DNA from 3 places in the Niveispirillum sp. genome. Region 3 is predicted to be linked to each of the others. Evidence: predicted binding sites of a transcription regulator. Region 3 holds the regulator's gene; each other region holds the start of a gene.
The links. The regulator PhoB, encoded in region 3, activates phosphate uptake and scavenging genes when phosphate is short. The targets are predictions, from matches to a motif close to TNTCATAAAACTGTCA.

Region 1: a site for PhoB is predicted at 2,902-2,917, ahead of ACT6Q8_RS09825 (CYTH and CHAD domain-containing protein). Genes of this name have one in related genera too.
Region 2: a site for PhoB is predicted at 3,366-3,381, ahead of ACT6Q8_RS15790 (DUF47 domain-containing protein). Genes of this name have one in related genera too.

What each region holds. Positions count from the first base shown of each region.
Region 1 covers NZ_JBQVOH010000003.1:114,812-120,230, forward strand. The annotation lists gene ACT6Q8_RS09810 (aldehyde dehydrogenase (NADP(+))) at 1-1,122, shown strand, start outside; gene ACT6Q8_RS09815 (hypothetical protein) at 1,126-1,425, opposite strand; gene ACT6Q8_RS09820 (phosphoglycerate kinase) at 1,573-2,769, opposite strand; gene ACT6Q8_RS09825 (CYTH and CHAD domain-containing protein) at 2,992-4,563, shown strand; gene ACT6Q8_RS09830 (nuclear transport factor 2 family protein) at 4,583-5,062, opposite strand; gene ACT6Q8_RS09835 (ParA family protein) at 5,194-5,419, shown strand, end outside.
Region 2 covers NZ_JBQVOH010000006.1:41,486-46,904, forward strand. The annotation lists gene ACT6Q8_RS15775 (alpha-glucosidase family protein) at 1-568, shown strand, start outside; gene ACT6Q8_RS15780 (alpha/beta fold hydrolase) at 667-1,566, opposite strand; gene ACT6Q8_RS15785 (inorganic phosphate transporter) at 1,607-2,602, opposite strand; gene ACT6Q8_RS15790 (DUF47 domain-containing protein) at 2,615-3,268, opposite strand; gene ACT6Q8_RS15795 (NUDIX hydrolase) at 3,468-3,896, shown strand; gene rutA (pyrimidine utilization protein A) at 4,288-5,367, shown strand; gene rutB (pyrimidine utilization protein B) at 5,364-5,419, shown strand, end outside.
Region 3 covers NZ_JBQVOH010000001.1:208,360-213,778, forward strand. The annotation lists gene pstA (phosphate ABC transporter permease PstA) at 1-1,137, shown strand, start outside; gene pstB (phosphate ABC transporter ATP-binding protein PstB) at 1,140-1,943, shown strand; gene phoU (phosphate signaling complex protein PhoU) at 1,991-2,716, shown strand; gene phoB (phosphate regulon transcriptional regulator PhoB) at 2,758-3,465, shown strand; gene ACT6Q8_RS00995 (pyridoxal-phosphate dependent enzyme) at 3,563-4,930, opposite strand; gene ACT6Q8_RS01000 (hypothetical protein) at 5,012-5,419, opposite strand, start outside.

The DNA of each region.
Region 1 (5,419 bases), on a different contig from region 3:
GCGGTGTTCGGTGCGTCCAACTTCCCGCTGGCCTTCTCTGTCGCCGGTGGCGACACGGCCTCGGCCCTGGCTGCCGGCTGCCCCGTGGTGGTGAAGGTGCATTCGGCCCATCCCGGCACGTCGGAGCTGGTGGGGGAGGCGATTGCCGCTGCCGTGGCCGAACTGGGCTTCCATGAAGGTGTCTTCTCCATGCTGTCCGGCACGCAGCGGGAGTTTGGTCAGGCACTGGTCGCCGACTGGCGCATCAAGGCCGTGGGCTTCACCGGGTCGCGTGGCGGTGGTCAGGCCCTAATCCGCATCGCTCAGTCGCGCCCCGAACCCATCCCCGTCTATGCGGAGATGAGCAGCATCAACCCCGTCATCCTGCTGCCCGCCGCCCTGTCGGCGCGCGCCGAAGCGCTGGGCACGGCGTTTGTCGGGTCGCTGACCATGGGGGCGGGGCAGTTCTGCACCAACCCCGGCCTGATCCTGGCCGTCGATGGCCCGGACCTGGAGCGGTTCATTGCCGCCGCGTCCGCTGCCCTGGTGAATGTCGCCCCCATCACCATGCTGACGCCCGGCATCTGCCAGGCCTACCGCACCGGTGTGGCCGCTCTGGCGGGGAATGAAAAGGTGACGACGGTGGCGCGCGTGGCCGAGGTCGGGGGCAACAAGGGGGCAGGCGCCCTGTTCGCCGCGACCGCCGCCGACTTCCTGTCCGATCATGCGCTGGGTGCCGAAGTGTTCGGCTCTTCCTCCGTCATCATCCGCTGCCCGGACCTGGGCGTGCTGAAGGACGTGCTGGAGCATCTGGAGGGTCAGCTGACGGCCACGGTGCATCTGGATGAGGGTGACCATGGCGCCGCCGCCACCCTGCTGCCGACCTTGGAGCGTCGGGCGGGCCGTATCCTGGCCAATGGCTGGCCCACGGGCGTGGAGGTTTGCCACGCCATGGTGCATGGCGGTCCGTTCCCGGCCACCAGCGACCCGCGCAGCACCTCTGTCGGGTCGCTGGCTATCGACCGCTTCCTGCGCCCCGTCTGTTATCAGGACATCCCCGATGCCCTGCTGCCGGCGGCGCTGAAGCGTGACAATCCGCTGGGCCTGAACCGCCGGGTGGATGGGGTCGTACAGAAGGCCTGACGGTTACCGCCGGCGGTGGACCCGCACGGGGACCGGCACCAGCCGGCCCCCGTGTCCGCCGCCGGGACCATCCCGATCATCGCCGGTCCCTTGCAGCATCACGGCAAAGCCGATTTGCAGGGAACCGATGGTCAGTCCCGTCAGAAAACAGAAGACGCCCAGACCCAGCCAGCCCGTCTGGGTGGCCATGGCAAGGCTGCGCAGATGCAGCGCATCGGTGGCGACAATGATGGCGGCAACCAGCAGCCCCATGGCAAAGCCAATGGCGGCGTGGCGCAGCATGAAACGGACCAGGGGCGGCATGATCGGCCCTCCGTTTGGGGTTGGTAACACAAACATGTCACCAACACCGCAGAAGGCCAAGCGGCGCATGGCCGCAGACGGATAGGGCTGGTGAATAAAAAAGGGGGCCATGCGGCCCCCTTTTTGTTTGCCATTAAGGCGAAGCGATCAGGCGTGCTTTTCCAGCGCCGCTACGCCCGGCAGCTCCTTGCCTTCCAGCCATTCCAGGAAGGCACCACCGGCCGTGGAGACATAGGAGAAGCCCGAAGCCACGCCGGCATGTTCCAATGCGGCGACGGTATCGCCACCACCGGCCACCGACAGCAGCTTACCCTGTGCCGTCAGGTTGGCGGCAATGGCGGCAACCGCGTTGGTGGCGCTGTCGAACGGCACCAGCTCAAACGCGCCGAACGGGCCGTTCCAGACCAGGGTCTTGGCCCCTTCCAGCTTCTTGCCGACCAGTTCCACCGTTGCGGGGCCGGCATCCAGCATCATCTCGCCGTCGCGGATATCGGTGACGGCGGCGACGCGATGATCGGCATTGGCCTTGAACTCCCGCGACATCAGACCGTCGACCGGCAGCACGATCTCGCACCCGCCGCTTGCTGCCTTTTCCATGATGGCGCGGGCCTGATCGGCCATGTCGCGCTCACACAGGGAGGAGCCGACGGCCACGCCCTTGGCGAACAGGAAGGTGTTGGCCATACCGCCGCCCAGGATCAGGATATCGACCTTCGACACCATGTTCAGCAGCAGGTCCAGCTTCGTGGAGATCTTGGCCCCACCGACCACGGCGGCCACGGGACGTTCCGGGGCGGCCAGCGCCTTGCCCAGCGCTTCCAGTTCCGCCTGCATCAGGCGACCGGCAGCCGACGGCAGCAGGTGGGCGATGCCTTCAGTGGAGGCGTGCGCGCGGTGGGCGGACGAGAAGGCGTCGTTCACATAGACATCGCCCAGTGCTGCCAGACCCTTGGCCAGATCGGCATCGTTCTTTTCCTCACCTGCATGAAAGCGGGTGTTTTCCAAGATCAGCACGCCGCCGGCGGGCAGGGCGGCGATGGCGGATGCGGCCTTCTCACCCACGCAATCCTCGGCAAAGGCGACCGGGGCACCCAGCGCCTTTTCCACGGCGGGCACCACCTGACGCAGGCTGTTCTTCGTGTCTGGGCCGTTCTTGGGACGACCGAAATGCGACATGACGACGACCTTGGCGCCCTTGGCCGCGATCTCTTTCAATGTCGGGACCAGACGGTCGATGCGGGTCGTGTCGGTCACCTGCCCATCGGCGACAGGCACGTTCAGGTCGGCGCGGACAAGCACCGTCTTACCGGTGACATCGATAGTATCGAGGGTCTGGAAGCGCATGGAAGAAGTCCCCGTCAGGATGCGTTGGGTATGAAATACCGGGGCCGAAGGAAACACCATTGCGCGCAGCCTTTCAACACACAGGCAAGGCGGGGACATGTGCAAAAAAATCGGCTGCTGCGATAGACAGGGCTTCATGGAATTGTCATCGTCGTCCTGAAGCGACCGGAATTCGGGGCGAATCAGCCCGCCGGCCGTGTTTTGTCATGTGTGCGGTGCGTTATGTCTGGGTTGGAGATTGAACTGAAACTGGCGGTGGCGCCGTCCGACATGGACCGGCTGCGGGGGCTTGCCTGCCTCTCCGACACCATCGCCAAGCCGAAGGTCAAGCCGCTCGACAGCATCTATTTTGATACTGAGGACCGGCGGTTTCTGGCCAATGGCCTGTCGTTGCGCGTGCGCCGCGTGGGCCGCACGCTGATACAGACCCTGAAATCCGCACCACAGCCGGGGGCCGGCGCCCTGGTGCGCGGCGAGTGGGAGGTAGAGGTGGCGCATCCGCGCCCCGACCTGTCGCTTCTGCCTGATGCCAGCGTGCTGGACGGTCTGGATGGGGTTGGCAATGACGATCTGGTGCCGGTGTTCGAGACCCGCATCCGCCGGCAGATCCGGCACCTGTCGCCCCGCCCCGGCATTACCATAGAGGTAGCGTTGGACCAGGGGGAGATTGTTGCTCCGGGCGGCCTCACCCTGCCGGTGCATGAACTGGAACTGGAACTGTCGGAAGGTACCGACACCGCCGCCCTGTACGATCTCGCCCGCGCCATCCATGCCGATGTGCCCGTGCGGCTGGAGATGCAGACCAAGTCGGCGCGCGGCTATGCCCTGTCGTCGGGTGCTACGCCGGTCAGCGTGAAGGCCGCCAAGCTGACCCTGGACCCGGAAGCGACGGTGGAGGAGACGCTGTCCACCATCGTGCGCCACTGCTTGGGTCATCTGATGGCGAATGAGCCGGTGACGCGGCTGGGCCAGGACCCGGAGGGGGTGCATCAGATGCGCGTGGCCCTGCGCCGCTTGCGCTCCGCCCTGCAAATCTTCCGGCCCTTCATACCGGCGGATCAACTGGATGATCTGGGGCCGCGTGTAAAGGCCCTGGCCGATGCCTTGGGATCGGCGCGGGAATGGGATGTGTTCCTGGGTGACCTGCTGCATCCTGTTGCTACGGCCCTGCCGGGCCATGCGGGTCTGGCGGAACTGGAGATGGCGGCGCGGGCAGCACGCGAACGCGGTTATGCGCTGGTCCGCACGACCCTGGCCGATCCGGCCCATACGGCACTGCTGCTGGATCTGGCGGCCTGGGTCGATGGCCGGCAATGGCGTAACCAGCCGGTCAGCGAGCAGTCCACCCTGCTTCTGTCACCCGTGACTGAAATGGCCGGCGCTCTGCTGGGCAAGCGGCATAAGCAGGCGCGCAGGCGGGGACGTGGTTTCGCCAAGTTGGCCGCCGCCCCCCGGCATGAGCTGCGCATTTCCTTGAAAAAGCTGCGCTATGCGGCGGATTTCTTCCGTTCGCTTTATGAAGGAAAGGCCCTACGACGGTTCCTGGACGAACTATCGACTCTGCAGGAGCATCTGGGCCATTTGCAGGATGTCGCCACCGTGGACAAGCTGGTGGCGGAGCTGGAGCGGACGGGCGAGGAGACGCTGCCGCCAGCCTGGCGTTTGGGTGCCGGTCTGGTCACAGGCTGGCACGCGCGCGGCCTGCATGATCTGGAAGAACATATCGTCGCCGACTGGCACCGGTTCACCGATGCCAAGCCGTTCTGGCAGACAGACCTTCCGGATGAGGGCTGAGCGCGTGCCAGCGGAACACTCACTTGCGCTTGTTCGTGAACATCTTGTTCACCAGCTTCCATTGCCCGTTGATCTTGTACATCATCAGATAGTCGGTATAGGTGTTGACCTTGCTGTCCAAGGTCAGTTTCACCCAGGCCAGCTTGTCATCCACGATATCGAGGGCGAGGATTTCGCCTTTCGTGTCCATGGTCATGGGCTTGGCCAGCCGGCCACGGAAGGCGGACAGCGGCTCGATGTTCAGGACATCCTGCCCATCCTGCTGCCGGATGCCCTTCAGGTCGCCCGTATCCAGGAAGCCGCGCTGCAGCCGCTCCTGGTCGCCGTTCTGCCGACCCCAGAAATAATCCTCCACGACCCCGATGATGGCCTTTTCCGTCTCGCTGCCCGTCTTGACGGGGCGGCTGTCGACCAGGGCGGATTGCGCGGCGGCCATCGGTGCTGCGAAGAGCAGTGGAGCGATGAGTGTAGAAACAATTGCAATATTCTTGATATTCATCTTGCCAACTCCAAGTGTTTTGTTGCTGGTTTTTTGTTATCGGCAATGAAATTACTCAAGTTATTTGTTTGTAACTTTATACGACCTTTTTCCGGATTTGACATGAATCTGTTACACAGCGGGGTTGGGTGATGCGCACAATATTGGTCAGCAACATCAAAGGCGGTGTCGGCAAGACGACCATTGCGACGCATCTGGCCGCCTTTTTCGCGGGCCATGGTCACAAGACGGCCCTGGCCGATCTTGACCGGCAGAAATCATCCTTGGGCTGGCTGAAAGTCCGACCTGAAACGGCGGCTCCCATCCAGGGGCTGGATTGGGTGAAGGAGATCGGCAAGCCGCCGTCGGGCACGGGCC
Region 2 (5,419 bases), on a different contig from region 3:
ACTGGCCCGCTGCCTGAATACCCTGTTGGTGTCGCTGCCCGGCTCCGTCTTCCTTTATTACGGGGAAGAACTGGGCCTGCCACAGGCGCGGGTGGCGTTTGAGGATCTGGTCGATCCTGAAGCCATCGCCAACTGGCCCCACACATTGGGCCGCGACGGTGCCCGCACGCCCATGCCCTGGTCCAAGGACGCGCCCCATGCCGGCTTCTCCACGGCCAAGCCCTGGCTGCCCGTGGACAAGAACCACCTGCCGCTGGCCGTGGACGTGCAAACGGGCGATCCCGACAGCACCCTGTCGGTGACAAAGCGGCTCTTGGCCCGCCGCCGTGCCGAACCGGCCCTGCGCTGGGGCGACATCCGCTTCCGCCCGCCCGCCGATCCGGTGCTGGCCTTTGAACGCATCCACGCCGATGGCGACGTGCTGGTGGTGATCAACCTCTCCGCCGAACCCGCCGCGCACGGCCTGATCGATGCTGCCAACTGGGTGCCTGTGGAAAGCGTTAACGGTGCCGAACTGTCATCCGGCACGCTGCCTGCCTATGGCGCGGTCATCGCACGGCGGGGGTAGCGGCGAAGAAGTTTTAGCCCCTCGCTCACGAACGTGGGAGAGGGAGGGGCCCAAGCCGGAAGGCTTGGGAGGGTGAGGGCAACTCCGCCGGCGCCCCCCTACCGCCGCAACCGATCCCGTATCTCCGCCTGGATCACGGGCCAGGCGCCTGATTGTGGGTCGATCAGCTCGAAATGTCCGGCACCATCAATCTCCAGCTCCCGCAGCCCCGGCCCCAGGGCCTTGGCGCCATAGGCCTGAGCGAAGGTTGGCGGCACGATGATGTCGCGCGTCCCGGAAACCAGCGTGAGAGACAGGCTTTTCGCCGGCGCCTCGCCCGGTGAGGTATCGGCAAAGGCCGCCTCCCCTCGCGTGGCGGCCCCGATCAGCTTGTCCACCGTTTCCGGCCCACCACAGGCTGCCGGCCCCCGCGCGCGGTAATCGCGCAGATCGACGATGCCGGCCAGCGACACTACCCCCGTCACAGGCAAGGCGTCCGCCTTGTATAGCGGGCTGCCCTTGGGCAGCAGCGCGCGCCCGGCGGCCCAGACGGCCAGATGCCCGCCCGCCGAATGCCCCGCGACGGCGACCCGCGTCAGGTCCAGCTTGTGTGGCCCGGCCAGGGTGCGGACCTGCTCCATGGCCGCCGACACATCCTGGAAGGTTCCGGGATAGCCGCCGCCGGCCTGCCCCAGCCGGCGATATTCAATATTCCACACAGCGATGCCAGCATCCGAAAGCGCCTTGGCCATCGGGTTCATCAATTCGAACGCCGGCACATCGCCCAACCAGCAACCGCCATGGATCAACACCAGCACCGGATGCGGTCCCGCCCCCGCCGGCAGCCACAGATCCCCAAATTGCTGCGCATCCTTGCCATAGGCCACCCGTACCCCGCCCGTCACCTTGGGCCGGGCCTGCAGGTCCTTGTATGTGAGGACCGGCGGCGGGTCGGCGGCCAGGGCTGGCACGGATAACAAGAGGGCGGAAACGGCAAGGGCAGGAAGCAGACGCACCATGGACGGCACCCTATGATGGATACCGCCCATGGTGACCCGCTTAAAACACCCGCGTCAACCAGTAGAAGCCAGCGCCCACGGCGGCGGCGGCCGGCATGGTCAGGACCCAGGCCACCAGAATGCCCTGCGCCAGACCCCAGCGCACGGACGAGGCCCGCTGTGCCGACCCGACGCCGACGATGGCGCCGGTGATAGTATGGGTGGTGGAGACGGGAACGCCCAGATATGTGGCCGTGAACAGGGTGATGGCGCCCGCCGTCTCGGCACAGCTGCCATGGACGGGCTTCAGTTCCGTCAGGCGCGACCCCATGGTCTTCACGATCTTCCAGCCGCCGAACAGCGTGCCCAGCCCCATGCAGAACTGGCAGGAGATGACCACCCAGAACGGCACATGGAACCCGTCAGGCATATAGCCCTGGCTGAACAGCAGCACGGCGATGATGCCCATGGTCTTCTGCGCGTCATTGCCGCCATGGCCCAGGCTGTAGAGCGAGGCCGAGACGATCTGCACGCTGCGGAATACCTTATCCACCTTGAACGGGGAGAAGCGGCGGAATATCCAGGAGACGATGATCATCAGGGTGATGGCCAGCACGAAGCCGACGGTGGGCGAAATCACGATGGCCACTGCCGTCTTGATCAGGCCCGAACCGACCACCCCGAACCCTGCCTTGGCGACGCCCGCCCCGACCAGACCGCCCACCAGCGCGTGGGAGGAGGAGGAAGGGATGCCGCCCAGCCAGGTGACGATGTTCCAGATGATGGCGCCCATCAGGGCCGCGAAGATCACCGAGGCATCAATGATGCTGGCATCGACAATGCCCTTGCCGATGGTGTTGGCCACATGCGTGCCGAAAAAGATGAAGGCGATGAAGTTGAAGAAGGCCGCCATGATGACGGCGTTGCGCGGCGACAGCACGCGCGTCGAGACCACCGTCGCGATGGAATTGGCCGCATCATGCAGGCCGTTCAAAAAATCGAAGGCCAGCGCCAGGGCGATCAGGCCGATCAGGATCGGCAGGGAGATCAGTTCCATGGGAGGCGCCGATCAGACATTATCGACGATGATGCTGTCGACGATGTCGGCGACATCCTCGCCCGCGTCCAGCACGGCTTCCATCAGTTCCAGGATCTCGCGGATCAGCGCCTGGCGATAGGTGATGGGGGCATCCAGACCGCCGCTTTCCTGACGCAGGCGGGCCTTGGCGGCGCGCAGGATCTTGTCGCTGTCGCTCTCCAGTTCGGAAATCTCGCGCGTCATGCGGGTCATTTCCGCGACATGGCGGGGAATGTCGCGCAGCTTGGGCAGGCATTCCGGCAGGATGGCGGCACAGCGCACGATCAGGTCGGAAAGCGCATGCATCTCGGCCGTATATTCCATCGGGCCGGCTTCCGTCATGTGCCGGGCCACGTCCTGGATCAGGTCGATGATGTCGTCCATGCGCTTGGCCAGATCCTGGATGTCGGACCGGTCGAAGGGCACGATGAAGGAACGGTGGACAGCCGCCTGGATCTCCTTGGTGATCTTATCGGCATCGTTCTCCGCCTGATGGATACGCTGGAACCGCATCTCCAGCTGGTCACCATTCTTGACCAGATCACGCAGCGCCTCGGCGGCGACGAGAATCAGACGGGCATGGTCGGTGAAATGGTCGAAAAACCGTTCTTCGCGGGGCATCATGGCCCGGAACAGGCTCAGCATCTTCTATCCCGATAACGCAATCGCAGGGGCACTGCCGGCCTTCACGCCGCAGTCTGGCCCCCATGTAGCATTGAATGGCCCGTCTCTGTAATGTTAATGTCACAAAACGGTCATGTTGAGCCAAGATACTGGGTGATTATCCGTCGCACTAAGAACGGATAGCTATTCAGGCAGTTCGTTCAGGGTGTAGAAGCAATAAATGGGTGATCGTAAAAACACAGTCCAGCATGCGGCCCTGCCGTTCCGCATGACCGAAACCGGCCCGCAGATTCTTCTGGTCACCTCGCGTGAGACGCGGCGGTGGATCATCCCCAAGGGCTGGTCGAAGAAGAATGTCGAACCGCATGAGATGGCGGCCATCGAAGCGTTCGAGGAAGCGGGCGTGCGCGGCAAGGTGAAGAAGAAGGCCGTGGGCGAATACCGCTATGACAAGCGGCTGGACGATGGCAGCACCATCACCTGCGACGTATCGGTCTTCCCCCTGGAAGTGTCCACCGAACTCCCCGACTGGCCCGAACGCACCCAACGCGACCGCCGCTGGTTCCCCCCCGCCGAAGCCGCCATGGTGATCAGCGAGCCGGGACTGGTGGATATTTTCCAGAAACTGGCGGTGAAGTGGGAGGATTGAGCTGTTTTCGGTTAGGTCATCTCATCCCATCTCGTCATCCCGGCGAAAGCCGGGACCCAGGGGCCAAGTGCCCAATCTATCGGCGGCGGCGATAACGGCGACCTAAACGGCTATTCCTCTGGCCCCTTGGTCCCGGCTTTCGCCGGGATGACGAAGGAAACAGCGTTTCGGTTTTACTCTGACACCGCCCCAAACCACCCGCCCAATTTCCCGCCACTTGCCGCTTTTCCTGGCACCCTTGCCGCAACAGGCGTAGCATCTCCCCAGACCGGTCACGCGCCACGACCGGGCTTTGCCTTGATTTCCGCCGTTCACACGCCCTTGGCACGGAACCTCGAAGCTGATCGGCTTTCCCACGTTTCGACCCAAGGTCACTTTCAGGGGAGGCAGGATGGAGATCGGTATATTCATTCCCATCGGGAATAATGGCTGGCTGCTGTCGGAGAACGCACCGCAATACAAGCCCAGCTTCGATCTGAACAAACAGATCACCCAATCGGCGGAAAAGCACGGTCTGGATTTCGTGCTGTCGATGATCAAGCTGCGCGGCTTCGGCGGCAAGACCGAATTCTGGGACCATAATCTGGAAAGTTTCACCCTGATGTCGGGTCTGGCCGCCGTGACCAGCCGCATCAAGATCTACGCCACCGCCGCGACCCTCGTCATGCCGCCCGCCATCGTGGCCCGCATGGCATCCACCATCGACAGCATCTCCGGCGGGCGCTTCGGCGTGAACCTCGTCACCGGTTGGCAGCGGCCAGAATATTCACAGATGGGTTTGTGGCCGGGGGACGAGCATTTTGCCAACCGCTACGACTATCTGGCCGAATATGCCACCATCCTGCGCGAGCTGTGGGCCAATGGCCGTAGCGACCTGAAGGGCAAATATTTCCAGATGGATGATTGCCGCCTGTCGCCGCGTCCGCAGGCCGATGTGAAGCTGATCTGTGCCGGGTCGTCCAATGCTGGCATGGCCTTTTCCGCGCAATATGCCGACTATAATTTCTGCTTCGGCATGGGGGTGAACACGCCTACCGCCTTCGCCCCCACCGTGGACCGAATGCGGGTGGCCGCGGAAAAGACGGGGCGCGACGTCTCCTCCTACGTCCTGTTCATGATCATCGCGGATGAGACGGACGAGGCGGCGCGGGCCAAGTGGGAGCATTACAAGGAAGGCGCCGATCAGGAGGCGATATCCTGGCTGGGCGTACAGGGGGCCGCCGACACCAAATCCGGGTCCGACACCAATGTCCGCCAGATGGCCGACCCCGTCTCCGCCGTAAACATCAACATGGGCACGCTGGTCGGGTCCTATGAAACCGTGGCCCGCATGCTGGACGAGGTGCCGACGGTCCCCGGCACGGGTGGCGTGCTGCTGACCTTTGATGATTTCGTGAAGGGGGTGGAAGATTTCGGTACCCGCATCCAGCCCCTGATGAAATGCCGTCAGCATATCAAGGGGCCGGCATGAGCAGCGCCGGCTACGAACCACCCAAACCCCGCGCACAATCCGTCACCCTGCC
Region 3 (5,419 bases):
GGCACGTCCGCCTTCTTCCAGACGGAGGTCAAGCTGGCGGTGACCATCGATGCCGGCACCATCGACCCGCAGGGTACCGGCAACCCGGCCGAGTGGGATCGTGGTGCGTTCCAGACCCTGGTGACCGACGCGCTGTACAAGGCGTTCCCGGACGTCACGGGCCGGACGGAGAAGCGCGACCTGCGCGGTCTGGTCAGCCCCGTAGCCGGTGTTCGCCTGGGCCAGATGCTGGACAAGAACCCGGCCCTGGTTGGTCAGACGATTGAGGTCTGGCTGCCCGCGTCCGACGGTATCAACCAGATCGTCAAGGGCGGCATCGACCGCGACCTGCCCGAGATTGAGCGTCCGATCAACGACAAGCAACTGGCCTGGTTCGACAGCCTTCAGCAGCGTGGAGACGTGAAGTCGGCCTTCAATACCACCTTCTTTACCGCCAGCGACAGCAACTACCCTGAATTGGCAGGCTTGCTTGGTGCGGCGGTAGGGACGCTGTTGACGATGCTGGTCACGCTGGCCATCTCCCTGCCCATCGGCGTTGCTGCGGCGGTCTATCTGGAAGAATTCGCGCCCAAGAACCGGTTTACCGAGATCATCGAGGTGAACATCAACAATCTGGCGGCCGTGCCCTCCATCGTGTTCGGTCTGCTGGGTCTGGCGGTGTTCCTCAACTTCTTCGGTATGCCGCGTTCTGCCCCGCTGGTCGGTGGTCTGGTGCTGGGCCTGCTGGTGCTGCCCACCATCATCATCGCCAGCCGCGCGGCGCTGAAGGCGGTTCCGCCGTCAATCCGCGAGGCAGCGCTGGGCATGGGCGCCTCGCGCCTGCAGACGGTGATGCACCATGTGCTGCCGCTGGCCATGCCGGGCATCATGACGGGCACCATCATCGGCATGGCCCATGCTGTGGGTGAGACGGCACCGCTGCTGATGATCGGTATGAATGCCTTCGTCACGTCGGCACCCGATAGCCTGCTAGCCAGTTCCTCGGTCCTGCCCGTGCAGATTTTCATCTGGGCGGACAAGCCGGAACGCGGCTTTGTCGAACTGACCTCGGCCGCCATCCTTGTGCTGCTGGCCTTCCTGATCCTGATGAACGGTGCCGCCATCTGGCTGCGCAAGAAATTCGAACGTCGGTGGTAACAATGGACAGCATGACCCTGAACAAGCCTGTACAAGCCGCCGTCACCCAGCCGGTGAAGGTGTCGGCCCGCGACGTGAAGGTCTATTACGGCGCCAAGCGCGCCCTGCACGGCGTCAATGTCGATATCTACCAGAACGAGGTTCTGGCCATGATCGGCCCCTCGGGCTGTGGCAAGTCCACGTTCCTGCGGACCCTGAACCGCATGAACGACACGATCGATATCTGCCGCGTCGAGGGCAAGATCCTGCTGGATGGCGAGGATATCTACGATCCCAAGCTGGACGTGGTGCAGCTGCGCGCCCGGGTCGGCATGGTGTTCCAGAAGCCGAACCCGTTTCCGAAGTCGATCTATGAAAATGTGATCTACGGGCCGAAGCTGCATGGCCTGGCCACCCGCAAGGACGAGTTCGACGCCATCGTCGAAACCTCGCTAAAGCGCGCCGGCCTGTGGAACGAGGTCAAGGATCGCCTGCATGAGCCGGGCACCGGCCTGTCGGGTGGTCAGCAGCAGCGCCTGTGCATCGCGCGCGCCGTTGCCGTCAGCCCGGAAGTCATCCTGATGGATGAGCCCTGCTCGGCCCTTGACCCCATCGCCACCGCGCATATCGAAGAGCTGATCGACGAACTGCGCGAGAGCTTCACCATCGCCATCGTCACCCACAACATGCAGCAGGCCGCCCGCGTGTCGCAGCGCACGGCCTTCTTCCACCTGGGCGATCTGGTGGAGGTCGGTGACACGGAAGAGATTTTCACCAACCCGCGCGACGAGCGCACCCAGGGGTACATCACCGGCCGTTACGGTTGATACCTGTCCCCCAACCAACGCTCTTTACGCTTTGAGGGTTTACGTCCATGTCGCCGACCGAACATACCGTCAAGTCCTTTGAGGCGGAATTGCAGCGCCTGTCCAACCTGATCGCCCAGATGGGCGGCGTGGTGGAGGCGCAGGTGGAAGCGGCCGTGCAGGCCGTGGGCCGCCGCGATGTCGAAGGCGCCACCAAGGTCATGCAGGGCGATGCCCGCCTGGATGAGTTTGAACGCCAGATCGAACATGATGCCATCCGCATGCTGGCGCTGCGCGCACCGGTCGGCGTGGATTTGCGTGAGGTGCTGGCGGCGCTGAAAATCTCCGCCGATCTGGAGCGCACGGGCGACTATGCCGCCAATATCGCCAAGCGCTCCATCGCGCTGGCCCAGCTTCCCGTGATGCGCCCGGCCGGGACCATCCCGCGCATGGGCCGTCTGGTGCAGGAAATGCTGAAGGATGTGCTGGACGCCTATATCGACCGCGATGTCGACAAGGCCGTGGCCGCCTGGCACCGAGATGAAGAGCTGGATGACCTCTATACCAGCCTGTTCCGTGAGGTCCTGACCTATATGATGGAAGACCCGCGCAACATCACCCCCTGCACGCATCTGCTGTTCATTGCCAAGAACCTGGAACGCGCCGGCGACCATGCGACGAACATCGCGGAGACCGTGCATTTCCTGGTCCGGGGCCAGCCGCTGACGGCGGAACGGCCCAAGGGCGACAAGTCCAGCTTCACCATCATTGAACCGGTCGAGGGCGAGGGCTGAGTTAGCCCCGCCCCGCCACCATCTAGCGCCAAGGGACCCCGATGAACGCCGCCTTGAAGCCGCTGATCCTGGTTGTTGAAGACGAGGCCGACCTCGTCACGCTGCTGTCCTACAACCTGGAACGCGAAGGGTTCCGGGTCATCACCGCCGGTGACGGGGAAGAAGCCCTGTTGCTGGCCGATGAGCGCAGCCCGCATCTGATCCTGCTGGACTGGATGCTGCCGCTGATGAGCGGGCTGGAGGTCTGCCGCCAGTTGCGCCGCAATCCCAAGACCCGTGAGACGCCCGTCATCATGCTGACGGCACGTGGGGAGGAGGCCGACAAGGTCCGCGGCCTGAATAGCGGGGCGGATGATTACCTGTCCAAGCCGTTCAGCCCCACCGAACTGGTCGCCCGCATCCGCGCCGTCCTGCGCCGTGCCTCGCCGGGTCTGGCGGAAGAACTGCTGCGCTTCTCCGACATCTCCATGGATCTGGCGGCGCACCGCGTGCGGCGCGGGGGCCGGGATATCCATCTGGGGCCGAAGGAATTCGCCCTGCTGCGCCATTTCATGCAGCATCCGGGGCGGGTTTTTTCGCGTGAACAGTTGCTGGACATCGTCTGGGGCCACGACGTCTATGTCGAGCTGCGCACCGTGGACGTGCATATCCGCCGGCTGCGCAAGGCGCTGAACGAGACGGAAGAACAGGATGTGATCCGCACCGTTCGGTCGGCGGGTTATGCGCTGGATAACAAGACGACGATGTGAGTTTTGATGGGCGTCGCATGCGGGCATTCGCCCTTATGCGACCTACGGTTCAGACGTAGGTCGCATAAGCGCAAGCGCATGCGACGTGTGGCAACCCCTATCCCAACTGCCGGCGCAGATGGTTCAGCACGTCGGTGCGGGTCAACAGGCCCAGGAACACCGGGCCGTCCATGATGATGGCCACCATGTTGCGGTTGAACAGGGCGCGCAGGTCGGCCATGGTCGCGGTCACGGGCAGGGTTTCCAGACGGTTGACCATGGCCGTATAGACCTTGTCGCGGAACCGCGCCGGGTCCTTTTCGACATGCAGCAGCAGGTCGCTTTCATCCAGGATGCCGATCACCCGTTCGCCTTCCATCACGGGAAGCTGTGACACGTCGGAAATCCGCATCCGCTTGTACGCGGTCAGCAGCGTATCCTCCGGCCCCACCGTCACCACCTGGCCCTTGTCGAAGCGGCGGGTCATCAGGTCGCGCAGGTCATTGTGCCGTTCGCGCGGGGTGAAGCCGTGATCTTCCATCCAGGCATCGTTGAACATCTTTGACAGGTACTTGTTGCCCGTGTCGCAGACAAACGTGATGACCTTCTTGGGCGTCGTCTGCGCCCGGCAATATTTCAGCGCCGCCGCGAACAGCGTGCCCGATGAGGACCCGGCCAGGATGCCCTCCAGCCGCAGCAGGTCGCGCGCGGCGTTCAGGCTTTCGGTATCGCTGACATAGTAGGCGGCCTTGGCGTACTGAAGGTCGCAGATGGGGGGCACGAAATCCTCGCCCACGCCTTCGACCACCCAGGAACCGGGTTCGTCATGCGTGCCCTTGTTCACCAGATCGGCGATGATGGACCCCACCGGGTCGGCGATGACCATGGCGGTCTTTGGGCTGGCCTTGGCGAAGAAGGTGCCCAGGCCCGTGAAGGTGCCGCCAGAGCCGATGCCGGCCACCACCGCGTCGATGTCGCCGCCCATCTGGTCCAGCATCTCCGGACCCGTCCATTCCTCATGCGCGCGGGGATTGGCGGGGTTGGCGAACTGGTTCACATAGAAGCTGCCGGGGATTTCATTCGACAGGCGTTCGGCAATGTCCTGGTAATAGGCGGGGTGGCCCTTGCCCACATCCGACCTTGTGATGTGGATCTGTGCACCCAGGGCGCGCAGATTGTTGATCTTTTCGGTGGCCATCTTGTCCGGGATGACCAGGATCAGGCGGTAACCCTTGGCCGCACAGACCAGGGCCAGACCCAGGCCGGTATTGCCTGCCGTCGCCTCGATGACCGTGCCGCCGGGGGCCAGCTTGCCCTCTGCCTCCGCCGCCTCGATCATCTTGAGCGCGATACGGTCCTTGATGGAGCCGCCGGGATTCTGGTTCTCCAGCTTCAGATACAGCTCGCACGGGCCGGTATCGAAACGGGTGATACGGACGATCGGGGTGTTGCCGATCATGGACAGGATGGCGGGTGCGCCGGACATGTTTCCCCCCTGGGGCAAATGGTTTTGCCCTAAGGGAACCGCATCCTCAAACCACCCGCAAGGGGGTGTGAAATAACGAAATCAAGCTGCGGCGCGGGTGCGATCCGCGCACGATTCCGGCGGAATTGGCCGCCCATCCGCATTGATCAAACCCGCCTGGAAAAGCGCTTCGACATTATCGGTCAGATTCTCAGCGCAGGCTGGCCGTTCCCAGCCCTCCAGCCAGTTCTGTTCCAGGAAGGCCAGGATGGCGGGCTGACCCAGTTCCACCTCCCACAGGATGCCCAGGAGCGAGGCCAGCGCCTCTTCCCGTATCTGGTCATCCTGGCCCACGGCCAGCGCGCGGTTGGCCTCGTCCACGCGACCGGACTCAGGGCCCGCACCCAGGCCGAAATCGATCAGGCCCCGGCGTTCGGGCGGGGCCACCAGCCAGTGCGCCACCTCATGGATCAGGACATAGGCCTCTGACCGGGTGCGGATGGCGTGACC